2 regions of the Variovorax sp. Soil_C_17 genome follow, and region 2 is predicted to be linked to the other one. Evidence: riboswitches for the same ligand, from Rfam matches in the RefSeq annotation. Region 2 holds a riboswitch; the other holds the start of a gene.
The links. A riboswitch is a leader RNA that binds a small molecule or an ion and turns the genes downstream of it on or off. The one in region 2 is predicted to bind S-adenosylhomocysteine.
Positions count from the first base shown of each region.

Region 1: linked by a shared signal. The riboswitch ahead of metH (methionine synthase) and the one ahead of ahcY (adenosylhomocysteinase) in region 2 are both predicted to bind S-adenosylhomocysteine.

Region 1 covers NZ_JBDGIT010000001.1:1,037,314-1,045,167, forward strand. Annotated here, with positions in the region: gene AC3A6Y_RS04945 (SH3 domain-containing protein) at 1-751, shown strand, start outside; gene AC3A6Y_RS04950 (LysR family transcriptional regulator) at 859-1,746, opposite strand; gene AC3A6Y_RS04955 (PACE efflux transporter) at 1,842-2,279, shown strand; S-adenosyl-L-homocysteine riboswitch at 2,290-2,376, shown strand; gene metH (methionine synthase) at 2,443-5,157, shown strand; gene AC3A6Y_RS04965 (ArnT family glycosyltransferase) at 5,157-6,944, shown strand; gene AC3A6Y_RS04970 (glycosyltransferase family 2 protein) at 6,941-7,854, shown strand, end outside.
Region 2 covers NZ_JBDGIT010000008.1:126,741-134,594, reverse strand. Annotated here, with positions in the region: gene AC3A6Y_RS28150 (HAD-IIB family hydrolase) at 1-149, opposite strand, end outside; gene AC3A6Y_RS28145 (ABC transporter ATP-binding protein) at 242-1,237, shown strand; gene AC3A6Y_RS28140 (ABC transporter permease) at 1,240-2,073, shown strand; gene AC3A6Y_RS28135 (ABC transporter permease) at 2,075-2,878, shown strand; gene AC3A6Y_RS28130 (peptide chain release factor 3) at 2,886-4,514, opposite strand; S-adenosyl-L-homocysteine riboswitch at 4,610-4,677, shown strand; gene ahcY (adenosylhomocysteinase) at 4,740-6,167, shown strand; gene AC3A6Y_RS28120 (TlyA family RNA methyltransferase) at 6,187-6,984, shown strand; gene metF (methylenetetrahydrofolate reductase [NAD(P)H]) at 6,962-7,795, shown strand; gene AC3A6Y_RS28110 (septal ring lytic transglycosylase RlpA family protein) at 7,792-7,854, shown strand, end outside.

The DNA of each region.
Region 1 (7,854 bases), on a different contig from region 2:
GGGCGACTATCCGGTGGTGGCCCGGCTGGGCCCCGGCCAGCCCTTCGAGGTGCTGGGCTGCATCAGCGGCTACCGCTGGTGCGACGTGGTGCTGCCCGACGGCCTGCGCGGCTGGGTGCATGCAGGCGCCATCGACTACATCTACGACGACCGGCGCCTGCCCCTGGCGAGCTACGGCGCGATCATCGGCGTGCCGATCGTCGGCTTCACGATCGGCAACTACTGGGCCGACCACTACCGCGACCGGCCCTGGTACCGCGAGCCGCGCTGGTGGCATGGTCATCGGCCGCCGCCACCGGTGGCGGGCTGGCGCCCGGTGCCGGCGCCGCGGCCGGACTGGCAGCCCCGCCCCTGGCATGACCGCGACTCGGGCTACCGGCCGCATCCGGGCCGGGGCTACCAGCCCCAGCCGGACCCGGGCTTCCGGCCGCAGCCCGGCTGGCAGCAGCCGCCCGGGCCGCGCCCGCCGCAGGATCACGGGTTCCGGCCGCCGCGGCCCGATCGTGACGTCCGGCCGCCGCAGCCCGGTCCTGACTTCCATCAGCCGCGGGCCATTCCAGGGGTCGTGCCGCCGCAGCCGCACGCGCAGCCGCCGGGCATGCAGCCAGGGGCTCGTCCGCCGCAGATGCACCCGGGGCAGGCGGGCGGTCGGCCACCGGCGCCGGCGCCCGTCATGCCCAGCGCGGACCCGCGGCAACGGCAGATGGAGCGGTTCAACCGGCCGCCGTCGTCGTCCGACGATCGGCCTTAGAGGCACGCAGAAGACAGTCGCCTTGAAAAGGATGCGGCGGTGGATGCGCCCGGCGCCTTCACCCCAGCCCTCTCACAGGGGAAGAGGGCGCAAGACGCAAGGCAAGCTCAGTTCTTCTTGCGAGCGATCAGCGCCACGAAGCGCTGCGCGCCCAGGCCCAGCGGGCGTTCGCGCGACCAGACCACGTCCACCCAGAGGTCCAGCCCATTCGAGAGGTTCTCGAAGGGAATCTCCACCAGCGCCCCCGCCGCCACGTGCGGCCGGGCGAAGTTGCGCGGCAGCCAGCCCCAGCCCAGGCCGGCGGTGATCAGGCTCAGGGCGGCCAGCGCGTTGTCGGTGCGCCAGACGTGGCGCGCGAATTCGAAGCGCGCGTCGCGGGTGGCCAGGTCGCGGCCCGCCACCACGATCTGGCGGGTGGTCCGCAGATGGTCCTCGCGCAGGCGGCCGCCGGCACCGGCCAGCACCGGGTGGGCGGGCGCGATCACAGCCACCATCATCTCGTTGGCCACTTCCTGAAAGGCCTCGCGCCCGTCCAGGCTCGGGCGCTCGAAGACCAGCGCCAGTTGCGCCCGGCCGCTGTGCAGCAGCGCCAGCGCATCGGCCTGCGGGGCGGCCAGCACTTCGACTTCCAGCTGCGGATACTCCTGCGCCAGCGTCGCCAGCGGCCCGCTCCAAGGCGCGGCCAGGAGTTCGGGGGCAATGGCCAGCGTCAGCCGGTTCTCCAGGCCCTGAGTCAGCGCGAGCGCCTGCACCTGCAGCTGCTGGAGCTGGGCCGCCAGCAGCCGTGCCTGCGGCTCCAGCGAACGCGCGGCGGCGGTGGGCTGAGGCTCGCGGCCGCTGCGGTCGAACAGCGAGAGGTCCAGTTCCGCCTCGAGGTTGGCGATCGCCATGCTGACGGCCGAGGGCACGCGATGCAGTGCCCGCGCGGCGGCAGAAAAGGAGCCGTGGTCGAGCACGGCCAGGAAGACCTCCACGTTGTCGCTGCTGAAGCTCATGGATCTATCAATAAAATTGAAGGAAGATGATTTCTTATATCAGCGATGGAAACATAAAGTCGAGCCCGACGCAGCAACAAAACGGAAACGAATTCATGCAAGGGCTCAAGCGCCGGATCGTCTACATCTCGCTTTACGAAGGCATCGCCATCGTCGCCGCCAGCGCCGGGCTCGCCCTGATGACGGGGCAGAGCGCCGGCCATTCGGGCGTGGCGGCCGTGCTGGCCTCGGGCATCGCGATCCTCTGGAACCTCAGCTTCAATGCCCTCTTCGAGCGCTGGGAGTCGCGCCAGGCGGTGCGCGGCCGGAGCCTGCGCCGCCGTATCGCACACGCGATCGGCTTCGAGGGCGGGCTGGTGGCCTTCCTGGTGCCGGTCTTCGCCTGGTGGCTGGACGTGAGCCTCTGGCAGGCGCTGGTGATGGATCTCGGCCTGGTGGTGTTCTTCCTCATCTACACCTTCGTGTTCAACTGGGCCTTCGACGGGATCTTCGGCCTGCCCGCCTCCGCGTCCGGGGCGGTGCAGCCAGCGTAAAATCCGCGGCTCCCAAGGAGCGTTGCAGCGCGGGCCGCCCCGGTCGATCGAGCCAGGCGCCGCGTCAGGCTTGGGCTTGCAACGACGCTCGCCTGATCCTCCGCCCACAGGTGAGCCCATGTCTTCCGATTCTTCCTCTCCCGTCCAAATCTCCCCACCCCCGATGAAGCTGTCCGGCCTGGAGCCGGTGCGCATCGGCGAGGGCACGCTGTTCGTCAACATCGGCGAGCGCACCAACGTCACCGGCTCCAAGGCCTTCGCCCGCATGATCCTCAACGGCCAGTTCGAGGAGGCATTGGCGGTGGCGCGCCAGCAGGTCGAGAACGGCGCGCAGGTGATCGACATCAACATGGACGAAGCCATGCTCGACAGCAAGGCTGCGATGGTGCGCTTCCTCAACCTGATCGCCAGCGAGCCCGACATCGCGCGCGTGCCGATCATGATCGACAGCTCCAAGTGGGAGGTGATCGAGGCCGGCCTGCGCTGCATCCAGGGCAAGGGCATCGTCAATTCGATCAGCATGAAGGAGGGCGTGGAAGCCTTCAAGCACCAGGCCACGCTGCTGCGCCGCTACGGCGCGGCGGCGGTCGTGATGGCCTTCGACGAGAAGGGCCAGGCCGACACCTACGAACGCAAGATCGAGATCTGCGAGCGCGCCTACCGCATCCTGGTCGACGAGGTGGGCTTCCCGCCCGAGGACATCATCTTCGACCCGAACATCTTCGCGATCGCCACCGGCATCGAGGAGCACAACAACTACGCGGTCGACTTCATCGAAGCCACGCGCTGGATCAAGAAGAACCTGCCAGGCGCCAAGGTCTCGGGCGGCGTGTCGAACGTGAGCTTCAGTTTCCGCGGCAACGACCCGGTGCGCGAGGCGATCCACACGGTGTTCCTCTACCACGCGATCCAGGCCGGCATGGACATGGGCATCGTCAACGCCGGCATGGTGGGCGTGTACGACGACCTCGAGCCCGGCCTGCGCGAGCGGGTGGAAGACGTGGTGCTCAACCGCCGCCCCGACGCCGGCGAGCGCCTGGTCGAGGTGGCCGAAAGCGCCAAGAGCGGCGCCAAGGACGACAGCAAGAAGCTCGAATGGCGCGGCACGCCGGAGCAGCCGGTGTCGGTCAGCCAGCGCCTGTCGCATGCGCTGGTGCACGGCATCACCGACTTCATCGTCGAGGACACCGAGGAGGCCTACCAGGCCATCCTGGCCAAGGGCGGCCGGCCCCTGCACGTCATCGAGGGCCCGCTGATGGACGGCATGAACGTGGTCGGCGACCTCTTCGGCGCCGGCAAGATGTTCCTGCCCCAGGTGGTGAAGTCCGCGCGCGTGATGAAGCAGGCCGTCGCCCACCTGATCCCCTACATCGAGGAAGAAAAGCGCCAGGACGAGGCCGCGGGCCGCGACGTGCGCAGCAAGGGCAAGATCATCATCGCCACCGTCAAGGGCGACGTGCACGACATCGGCAAGAACATCGTCACCGTCGTGCTCCAGTGCAACAACTTCGAGGTGGTGAACATGGGCGTGATGGTCCCCTGCCACGAGATCCTGGCGCGTGCCAAGGTCGAGGGCGCGGACATCGTCGGCCTGTCGGGCCTGATCACGCCCAGCCTGGAGGAGATGCAATACGTCGCCGGCGAAATGCAGAAAGACGAGCATTTCCGCATTCGCAAGATCCCGCTCCTGATCGGGGGCGCCACCACCAGCCGCGTGCACACGGCCGTGAAGATCGCGCCGCACTACGAGGGGCCGGTGGTCTACGTGCCCGACGCGTCGCGCAGCGTGAGCGTGGCGCAGTCGCTGCTCTCCGACCAGGCCGCGGCCTACATCGACGAGCTCAACACCGACTACGACAAGGTGCGGCACCTGCATGCCAACAAGAAGCAGGTGCCGCTGTGGCCGCTGGCCAAGGCGCGCGCCAACAAGACGCCCATCGACTGGCAGGGCTATGTGCCTCCTAGCCCCAAGTTCACCGGCCGGCGCGTGTTCCGCAACTTCGACCTGGCGGAGCTCGCGAAGTACATCGACTGGGGCCCCTTCTTCCAGACCTGGGACCTGGCCGGGCCCTTCCCCGCGATCCTCAAGGACGAGGTGGTGGGCAGCGAGGCGGTGCGCGTCTTCGGCGACGGGCAGCGCATGCTCAAGCGGCTGATCGAGGGACGCTGGCTCACGGCCAACGGCGTGATCGGCTTCTGGCCCGCCAATACGGTGAACGACGACGACATCACGCTCTACACCGACGAGACCCGCACCCAGGCCGCGCTCACCTGGTATGGCCTGCGCCAACAGACCGAGAAGCAGGCCATCGACGGCGTCATGCGCCCGAGCCGCTGCCTGGCCGACTTCGTGGCGCCGCGCGACAGCGGCCTGGCGGACTACGTGGGCATGTTCGCCGTCACCGCCGGCATCGGCGTCGAGAAGAAGGAGAAGTTCTTCATCGACGACCTCGACGACTACTCGGCCATCATGCTCAAGGCCCTGGCCGACCGGCTGGCCGAGGCCTTCGCGGAGGCGCTGCACCACCGCGTGCGCACCGACCTCTGGGGCTATGCGCACGACGAGGCCCTGAGCAACGAGGCGATGATCGCCGAGAAGTACCGCGGCATCCGCCCCGCCCCCGGCTACCCCGCCTGCCCGGACCACAGCGTGAAGGGCCCGATGTTCGAGCTGCTGCAGTGCCGGGATATCGGCATGACCCTCACGGAAAGCCTGGCCATGATGCCCGCCGCCAGCGTCAGCGGCTTCTACCTGAGCCATCCGGAAGCGACCTACTTCAACGTCGGCAAGATCGGGCACGACCAACTGCAGGACCAAGCCGCGCGGCGCCACGAGAGCGAGGCGGACCTGGAGCGGCTGCTGGCGCCCAATCTCTGATGTTTTTCGAGAAACTCACATTCGCGGCCGCGCACTACGCCGCGCTGGCAATCTTCGTCGCCGGGTGCTGGGGCTTCGGCCGCGCGGTGTTCCTGCGCCTGGGCGTGCCGGTGCGCCGCGACCTTTGGCTCGAGACGGCGATGAGCACCGCCCTCGGCATCGGCGTCTTCATCTGTGCCCTCCAGGCGCTCGGCATCGCCGGACTGCTCCGTGCGTCGGCTGTGCTGCTGCTGGTCGCCATCGGCTTCGCGGCCGCTTGCGCCCAACTTCCCACCTGGCTCCGCGAGGCGCGCGCCTTCGAGTCCGGACCGCCGCTGAGCTGGGTCGACAAGGCGGCATTCGCCGCGTTGCTCCTGGTGGCGCTGCCCACGCTGTTCGCCCCGCTGGCGCTGCCGGCCGCCTTCGACGAGCTCATGTACCACCTGCCCTACGCGCGCCAGGTGGCCCAGAGCGGCACCTTGGGAATCCATGAGTGGCTGCGCTATCCCTGGTTCCCGTACAACTACAACCTGCTCTATGCGGGCGCGCTGCAGGTCGGCGACGACGTGCTGCCGCATTTCCTGAGTGCACTTGCGGGCTGGCTGTCGGTGTGGATGGTCTATCGCCTGGGCATGCAGTACCTGAACCGGGTGCTGGCCTGCGCGGCCGCCGCCATCTGGCTGGGCATGGGCGACTATTCGAGCGCGTTGATCGACATGGGCGTCGCGCTGTTCGTGCTCTCGGCCTGGATCGCGTTGTGGTGGTGGAACGAAGCGCACACCACCGATCCGAAGAAGGGCGCGCGCTGGCTGGCGCTGGCGGCCTTCTTCCTCGGCCTCGCGGCCGGCTCGAAGTACCAAGCCCTGACCTTCCTGCCGCTGGCGGGCTGGTTCGTGATCCGGCGCGAGCGCCGCCCTGGCATCTGGGCCCTCGCGCTGCTGTGCTTCCTGCTGCCCTGCATCTACTGGTACGCGCGCAACGCGCTCATGACCGGCGACCCCTTCAATCCCATCGGCGCCAAGCTGTTCGGCTTCAGCAACTGGAATCTTGCCGATTACCAGAACCAGGTGAACGACGTGCGCGCCCATGCCGCGCTGCCGAGCTACCTGGTCTGGCCGGTGCTGCTGGCGCCCTTCAGCCGGGCCTGGCGGCGCACGCCCGCAGTGCATGCGGCCATTGTCTTCAGCGTCTACTCGTTGCTCGTGTGGGTGCTGACCTCGCGCTATCCGCGCTATATGACGGCCTCCTTCCCGCTGCTGGCGCTGACCGCAGTGCTGGGGTGGCAGATGCTGCTGGGCTGGCTCGTGGCGGGCCTGCGCCGGCTCGTGCCCGCCTCCGGCCGCGCGGGCTGGCCACCGCGCGCGGGCAGCCTCTTCGTCAGCCTGTTCCTGGTGGTGCTGGCGGCCGTGTCGTACCGGCACAGCACGCGCGAGCTCACGAAGGTGTCGCTCTCGCCTACCGCCCGCGAGGCCTTCCTGCGAGCGAACGTGCCGGGCTATGGCGTCATGAACCACGTGCGCGAGCATGCCACCGGCCGCGTCTACCAGATCGCACTGAGCGAGGCCATCTACTACGGGCCCAATCCGATCTGGGGCGATACGCTCGGCCCCTGGCGCTATCCGGATTTCCCGTTGCTGCCGGGGGCCGAGGCCGCGAAGAGGTTCGCCGAACTGGGCTTCGAAGCCGTCGTGATGCCCGATGCGGTGGCGCGCACCCTGACCAGCCATGAGGATTTCAACCGCCACTTCGCTTTGATGTACGAGCAGGACGGCGCCAAGGCGTACCGTATCCTGCCCCCCGCACCATGAACGAAGCTCCTGTCTTGACCGCCCTGCGGCCCGCGCTGCGCATCGCCGCGGTGATCCCCTGCTACAACGAGGCGCTCGCCATCGCGCGGGTGGTGGACGAGTTCCGCGCCGCATTGCCCGAGGCCGAGATCAACGTGTTCGACAACGCCTCCAGCGACGACACCGCGGCCATTGCGCGCGCAGCCGGCGCCAAGGTGACCTATGTGGCCCTGCGCGGCAAGGGCAACGTGGCGCGCCGCATGTTCGCGGACGTCGAGGCCGACATCTACGTGATGGTCGACGGCGATGCCACCTACGACCTGGGCGAGCTGCGCCACCTGGTCGACACGCTGGTGGAGGGCAACCTCGACATGGTCGTGGGCTCGCGCGTGGACGACGGCGACGATGCCCAGACCTACCGCGCGGGCCATCGCTTCGGCAACCGCCTCCTCACCGGTGCGGTGGCGGCGCTCTTCGGCGGCCGGCTCACCGACATGCTCTCGGGGCTGCGCGTGTTCTCGCGGCGCTATGCGAAGTCCTTCCCTGCCGTTTCCGAAGGCTTCGAGATCGAGACCGAGCTCACGGTCCACGCGCTGGAGCTGCGCATGCCTTTCGCCGAGCTGCCGGTGCGTTACCGCTCGCGGCTCGAGGGCTCGCACAGCAAGCTCTCCACCTACCGCGACGGCTGGCGCATTCTCAGGACCATCTGCAAGCTGTTCGTGAGCGAAAGGCCGCTGCTCTTCTTTTCCGGCATCGCGACCGTGCTCGCGCTGGGCTCGGTCCTGGCGGCCGTGCCGCTGGCACTGACCTACCTCGAGACCGGCCTGGTCCCGCGCCTGCCCACCGCCGTGCTGCTGACCGGCACCATGCTGAGCGCGATGCTCGCCTTCGTCTGCGGCGTCGTGCTGCACACCGTGACCAAGGGCCGGCA
Region 2 (7,854 bases):
AGCGCGCCCATGGCCTGGAGCGCGTCGGGCGTGATCGCGCCCTCGGTGGTGAGCGTGTCGTCGATGTCGGTGAACACGCCGACGAGCGCGCCGCGCGCGGCCGCCTCCCACTGAGTCAAGGGCAACAGGTGCTGGGGCGAGGAGGGCATGGCATGAATTCTTGAGGAGCCGCGATCCTACCGGCGCTTTCGTGTAGCATCCCGCCCCCGCCGCGCTTTCGAGGCCGGTGCGGCGCCCTTTCATGCCTCACATCCTCGTCGATCAGCTCCAGAAGACCTACCGCATTTCCGAGCGCGACCCCGGCGTGATGGGGGCGCTGCGCGGGCTCGTTTCGCGCCGCCATCGCACGGTGGCGGCGCTGTCGGGCGTGTCCTTCTCGCTCGAGCGCGGCGAGCTGCTGGGCTTCATCGGACCGAACGGTGCGGGCAAGTCCACCACCATCAAGATCCTCGCGGGCATCCTGCGCCCCGACGGCGGGCGCGTGGAAGTCGACGGGCGCGACCCGTTCGCGCACCGCGAGCGCCACGTGGCACGCATCGGCGTGGTCTTCGGCCAGCGCACGCAGCTGTGGTGGGACCTGCCCGTGGGCGACGGATTCGACCTGCTGCGCGACATCTACCGCGTGGACGCCGCGCGCTACCGCCGGACGCGCGACGAACTGGTCGCGCTGCTGCACCTGGAGCGCGTGCTCGACCAGCCGGTGCGGCAGCTGTCGCTGGGCCAGCGCATGCGCGCCGAGATTGCCGCGGCGCTGCTGCACGAGCCCGACATCCTGTTCCTCGACGAGCCGACCCTCGGGCTCGACGCTCCCTCGAAGCTGGCCGTGCGCGACTTCGTGCGGCGTGCCAACCGGGAGCGCGGCACCACCGTGCTGCTGACCACGCACGACATGCACGACATCGAGGCCCTGGCCCGGCGCGTGATCGTCATCGGCCACGGCCGTGTGCTGGCCGACAGCCCGGTCGAGGCCTTGCGCGCGCAGGTGATGGCCGAGCGGCGGCTGGTGGTCGACTTCGCGCAGGATGCCGACTTGCCGGCGCAGGTGGCCGGCGCCCGCGTGCATTCGCGCGATGGGCGGACGCTGGTGCTCGACTTCGATCCGGCGGTGACCACCGCGCCCGCGTTGATCGCGCGCATCGCGGCCGCGCATGCGGTGGAAGACATCCGGCTCGAAGGTCTGGCGATCGAGGCCGTCATCGCGCGCTTCTATGCGATGCATGGAGCGGCCGAGGCGTGACGATGCTGCGCGAACTGGCGCGTCCCTACGTCGCGGCCTTCGCCTCGCGCTTTCTGCAGATGCTGCAGTACCGCACCGCCGCGCTCGCGGGCTTTGCCACGCAGTGCTGGTGGGGCGGGATCAAGGTGATGGTGCTGGCTGCGTTCTACGGCGGCGCGTCGATGGCGGCGGCGCCGATGTCGCTCGCGCAGGCGGTCAGCTACACCTGGCTCGCGCAGGGGCTGCTCGCGCTGCTGCCCTGGCTCGGCGACCCGGAGGTTGCGCTGGCCGTGCGCACCGGTGCCGTGGCCTACGACCGCCTTCGGCCGGTGGACGCCTACGCGCTCTGGTTCGCCCGCAGCGCAGGCTGGATCGCGGCGCGCGTGTTGCCCCGCTTGGCGCTGATGGCGGTCTTTGCGGCCATCGCACTGCCGCTGGCGGGTTGGAGCGATTGGGCCTGGAAGCCGCCGGCAAGCGCCGCGGCCGCAGTCGCGTTCCTCGCATCGGCCGTGCTCGCGCTGCTGCTGTCCGCGTCGATGGTGATGCTGCTCAACATCGCGGCGGCCGCGGCGCTCGACGAGCGCGGCATCAACGCGCTCGCGGCCCCGGTGGTCATCGTGTTCTCGGGCAACCTGCTGCCGCTGGTGCTGCTTCCCGACGCATGGCAGACCGCGCTGCTGCTGCAGCCCCTTGCCGGCGTGGTCGACATTCCCGCGCGGCTGTATTTCGGGTTGATGAGCGGCGCGCAGGCGCTGGTAGGGCTGGGGTTGCAGTGCTTCTGGCTCGTCGCGCTGGTTGCGCTCGGGCATCAGGCCATGGACCGCACCATGCGCAAGCTGGAAGTGCAGGGCGGCTGACATGGGCTCGGCCGCGCTCTTTCTTCGCCTCGTGAAGGCCTCGCTCCTCGGGCAGGCACGCTATCCGGCCTCGGCCTCGATGCTGACGCTGGGGCAGTTCCTGGCCACCGGCATCGAGGTGATCGCCATCTGGGCGCTGTTCCATCGCTTCGGCGACGTGCAGGGCTGGACCCTCGGCGAGGTGGCGGTGTTCTACGGGCTGGCGAACTGCATGTTCGCCATCGCCGATGCGCTGGGGCGCGGCTTCGACGTGCTGGGCACGGAGTTCCTGCGTACCGGGACTTTCGATCGTCTGCTGCTGCGCCCGCGTCCGCTGGCGTTGCAGCTGATGGGGCATGACGTTCGCGTGAGCCGCCTGGGCCGGCTGATGCAGGGCGTGGCGGTGCTGGCCTTCGGCACGGTGCAGGCGGGCGTGGCGTGGACGCCGGAGGCGGTCGCCGTCGCGCTGTTCGCGCTGGCCGGCGGCGTGTCCTTGTTCCTTGGCATCCTGGTGCTGCAGGGCACGCTGGCGTTCTGGACCGTGGAGAGCCTGGAGATCGCCCATGTGCTGACCTATGGCGGCGTGCAGGCCGCGCAATACCCGCTGGCGCTTTATGCGCGATGGTTCCGGCGCGTGCTGACCTTCATCGTGCCGCTGGCCTGCGTGGCCTACTACCCGGTGCTGGCCATCCTGGGAAAGGCCGATCCGCTGGGTGCGCCGAGGTGGGCCGGGATGGTGTCGCCGCTCGCGGGGTTCGTGTTTCTCGCGGCGGCTTTCATGGCGTGGCGCCTCGGGCTGCGCCACTACACCTCGACGGGCAGTTGAGCCCGCGTCAGCCGGCGCTCTGCAAGGCGAGCCCTGCGTGCTCCCGCAGCGGATGGAAGTGGATCTTCGGAAAGCGCTCCTGCGCCAGCCGCACGTCGTACGGCGAGGTGCACAGGAAAGCCAGCGTATCGGCCGCGTCCTTGGCCATGCGCGCCGGATAGGCGTTGACGAACTCGCGCAGCTCGGCCGGGCTGTCGGCCGTGATCCAGCGCGCGCCCGTGTACTGGCAGCCCTCGAGCCGCACGTCGGCGTCGTATTCGGCCTTCAGGCGGTGCTGCACCACTTCGAACTGCAGCTGGCCGACGGCGCCCAGCAGCATCGGGCCGCCGACCTCGGGCCGGAACACCTGGATCGCACCTTCCTCGCCCAGCTGGGCCAGGCCCTGCTGCAACTGCTTGGTGCGCAGCGGGTTCTTCAGGATCACGGTCATGAAGAGCTCTGGCGCGAAGAAGGGCAGGCCGGTGAACTGCAGGCTCGCGCCGTCGGTGATGGTGTCGCCCAGCTGCACCCCGCCGTGGGTGGTGAAGCCCACGATGTCGCCTGCGTAGGCTTCTTCGACCGCTTCGCGCCGCTGGCTCATGAAGGTCACCACGCTGGTGGGCCGCAGTTCCTTCGCGGTGCGCTGCACCTTGAGCTTCATGCCCGGCGTGTACTTGCCCGAGGCCATGCGCACGAAGGCGATGCGGTCGCGGTGGTTGGCGTCCATGTTGGCCTGCACCTTGAAGACCACGCCCGCGAAGTCCTTGTCCTCGGGCCGGATTTCCTTCACCACCGGCTGGCGGTTGACCACCGTGGTGCTGGTGCGCGAGCGCGGCGAGGGCGCCAGGTCGACCAGGGCGTCGAGCACTTCCATCACACCGAAGTTGTTCACGCCGGAGCCGAAGAACACGGGCGTCTGCTTGCCCGCGAGGAAGGCCTCGCGGTCCCAGGTGGGCGAGGCGCCGGTGGCCAGTTCCATGCTTTCCATGGCACTTTCGAAGTCGGTGCCGAAGCGCTTCGCCAGCGTCTCGCGCTCGGTCAGCGCGATCGTCTCGAAGTCCTGCGGCAGTCGCTCGCTGCCCGACTCGAACACCGTCATGGCCTGCGTGCGCAGGTTCATGATCCCGCGGAAGGTCTTGCCCTGGCCCACGGGCCAAGTCATCGGCACGCAGGGCATGCCGAGCTCGCGCTCCACCTCGTCGAGGATGTCGAGCGGCTCGCGCACCTCGCGGTCCATCTTGTTGACGAAGGTGATGATGGGCGTGTCGCGCTGGCGGCAGACCTCGATCAGGCGGCGCGTCTGCGCTTCCACGCCGTTGGCTGCGTCGATCACCATCAGGGCGGAGTCGACGGCGGTGAGCACGCGGTAGGTGTCTTCGGAGAAGTCCTTGTGGCCGGGCGTGTCGAGCAGGTTGATCACGTGTTCGCGATAGACCATCTGCATCACCGAGCTGGCCACCGAGATGCCGCGCTGCTTCTCGATCTCCATCCAGTCGGAGGTGGCGTGGCGCGAGGCCTTGCGCGCCTTCACCGAGCCGGCGATCTGGATCGCGCCGGAGAAAAGCAGCAGCTTCTCGGTCAGCGTGGTCTTGCCGGCGTCGGGGTGGGAAATGATCGCGAAGGTGCGGCGGCGGCGGGTTTCGGAGGCGAAGGACATGGGGAGGCGGAAATCGAAAGCGGCCGCAGAAGCCGGCCGAACCCGCAATTATCGATGCCGGTGGCGTTCGGGCGGCGCTCGGGTAAAATCCGCCGCTTCCGAGGAGCGTTGCAGCGCCGCCAGGCGTGAGGCTCGGACCCCATCGCAACCACGCTCAACCGCTGTTCCCGCGGTGAGTTCTTCCCCCGACCGCAGCGGCATCATTCAAACTTGTTTGGAGCCAACATGAGCGCCGTTCTCAAATCCACCGCCGACCAGGCGATCGCCGACCTGTCCCTTGCCGCCTGGGGCCGCAAGGAAATCAAGATTGCCGAAACCGAGATGCCCGGCCTGATGGCCATCCGCGACGAGTTCGCCAAGAGCCAGCCGCTGAAGGGCGCGCGCATCACCGGCTCGCTGCACATGACGATCCAGACCGCGGTGCTGATCGAGACGCTGCAGGCCCTGGGCGCCACCGTGCGCTGGGCCTCGTGCAACATCTTCTCCACCCAGGACCACGCAGCCGCCGCCATCGCGGCCGCCGGCACGCCGGTGTTCGCGATCAAGGGTGAATCGCTGGAGGACTACTGGGACTACACCCACCGCATCTTCGACTTCGGTCCCAAGGGCGCGGCCGGTGAAGGCCCGAACATGATCCTGGACGACGGCGGCGATGCCACGCTGCTGATGCATCTGGGCCAGAAGGCCGAGAAGGACCAGGGCGTGCTGGCCAACCCGACCAGCGACGAGGAGCGCATCCTCTACGCCGCGATCAAGGCCAAGCTGGCTGTCGACGCGACCTGGTACACCCGCAAGTCGGCCGAGATCATCGGCGTGACCGAGGAAACCACCACCGGCGTGCACCGCCTCAACGAAATGAGCGCCAAGGGCACGCTGCTGTTCCGTGCCATCAACGTCAACGACTCGGTGACCAAGAGCAAGTTCGACAACCTCTACGGCTGCCGCGAGTCGCTGGTGGACGGCATCAAGCGCGCCACCGATGTGATGATCGCCGGCAAGGTGGCGCTGGTGGCCGGCTACGGCGACGTGGGCAAGGGCTCGGCCCAGGCCCTGCGCGCGCTGAGCGCCCAGGTGTGGGTGACCGAGATCGACCCGATCAACGCATTGCAGGCCGCCATGGAAGGCTACCGGGTCGTGACCATGGAATATGCGGCCGACAAGGCCGACATCTTCGTCACCACCACCGGCAACAAGGACGTCATCACGCACGACCACATGGCCGCGATGAAGGACCAGGCGATCGTCTGCAACATCGGCCACTTCGACAACGAAATCGAGGTCGCCTCGCTCGAGAAGTACGAGTGGGAAGAGATCAAGCCGCAGGTCGACCACGTGATCTTCCCGGATGGCAAGCGCATCATCCTCTTGGCCAAGGGCCGGCTGGTGAACCTGGGCTGCGGCACCGGCCATCCGAGCTACGTGATGAGCTCCTCCTTCGCCAACCAGACCATCGCCCAGATCGAGCTTTTCACCAAGCCCGACGCCTACCAGCCCGGCAAGGTCTACGTGCTGCCCAAGCACCTGGACGAGAAGGTTGCGCGCCTGCAGCTGTCCAAGCTCGGCGCCCAGCTGACGGTGCTGACGGATGCCCAGGCCGCCTACATCGGCGTCGACAAGAACGGTCCGTACAAGCCGGACACCTACCGCTACTGAGCGGGAGCCGCGCCGCATCGTGCGCGCCGACCAATTGCTCGTCGAACGCGGCCTGGCGGCCTCGCGCTCCCAGGCCGTGCGTCTGATCGCGGGCGGCCTGCGCTGGCACGATGGTGCGCGCTGGCGCACGGTAAGCAAGAACGCCGAGGACCTGCCTGTAAATGCCGAGCTGGAACTGCTCGACGCAGCCGAGGCACGCTATGTCTCGCGCGGCGGCCTCAAGCTCGAGGGCGCGCTGGCCGCGGCGGGCATCGATGTGCGCGGCAGGCGCTGCCTCGATGTCGGCCAGTCGACCGGCGGCTTCACCGATTGCCTGCTGCAGCAGGGGGCAGCGCATGTGGTGGGCGTCGACGTCGGACACGGGCAGTTGCATGCGCGACTGCGCGGCGATGCGCGCGTCACGGCGGTCGAGGGCGTCAATGCACGCGCGCTCGATCGGTCGGCGTGGGCCGCGGCATCGCCGGCAGACGTGCAGTTCGACCTGATCGTCGGTGACCTGTCCTTCATCTCGCTCACGCTGGTGCTGCCGGCCCTGCTACCCTTGCTCGCCACGACGGGTGAACTTCTGATGCTGGTCAAGCCTCAATTCGAACTGCAGCCGGCACGGATCGGCAAGGGCGGCATCGTGCGCGATGCCTCGCTCTATCCGGTGGTCGAGCAGCGCCTGCGCACGGCCTGCGACGCGCTCGGCCTGCAGGTGCGGGGCTGGTTCGACAGCCCCATCGCGGGCGGCGACGGCAACCGCGAATTCTTCATTCATGCCGCTTTCGCGAGCGGCCCACCAGGAGCCGGCCGTGCGCCTTCCGTTGAGCTTTGAGTTCTTCCCACCCAAGACGCCCGAAGGCGTGGCCAAGCTGCGTGCCGTGCGCCAGCAGCTCTATGCGCGCCAGCCCGAGTTCTGCTCGGTGACCTATGGCGCCGGCGGCTCCACGCACGATGGCACCTTCGGCACGGTGCGCCAGATCCTGGAAGAGGGCGTCGATGCGGCCTGCCACTTCTCGTGCATCGGCGCGACCCGCGCCACCGTGCGCGAGCAGCTCAAGGAACTGAAGGCGATGGGCGTCAAGCGGCTCGTGGCGCTGCGCGGCGACCTGCCCAGCGGCTACGGCATGGGCGGCGAATTCCATTACGCGAGCGACTTGGTCGCCTTCATTCGCGAAGAGACCGGCCGCGACTTCCACATCGAGGTCGCCTGCTATCCCGAGGTGCATCCGCAGGCGCGCTCGCCCGAGGCCGACCTGAAGGCGTTCGCGGCCAAGGTGCATGCCGGCGCCGACTCGGCGATCACCCAGTATTTCTTCAGCCCCGAAGCCTATTTCCGCTTCGTCGACGAGGCCCGCAAGGCGGGGCTCGACACGCCGATCGTGCCGGGCATCATGCCGATCACCAGCTCCACGCAGCTGATGCGCTTCTCCGATGCCTGCGGCGCCGAGATTCCGCGCTGGATCCGGCTGCGGCTGCAGGGCTTCGGCGACGACACGGCATCGATCAAGGCCTTCGGCCTCGACGTGGTGAGCGAGCTCTGCGCACGCTTGGCCAGCGGTGGTGCGCCGGCGCTTCACTTCTACACCATGAACCAGTCGGTGGCGACGCTCGCGTTGCTGGAGCGGCTGGGCTGGGAAGGATGAGGGGGGTCCGGCTCGCGAAACGACTCGCGCTGGTTCTGGCGGCCGCCGCGCTGGCTGCC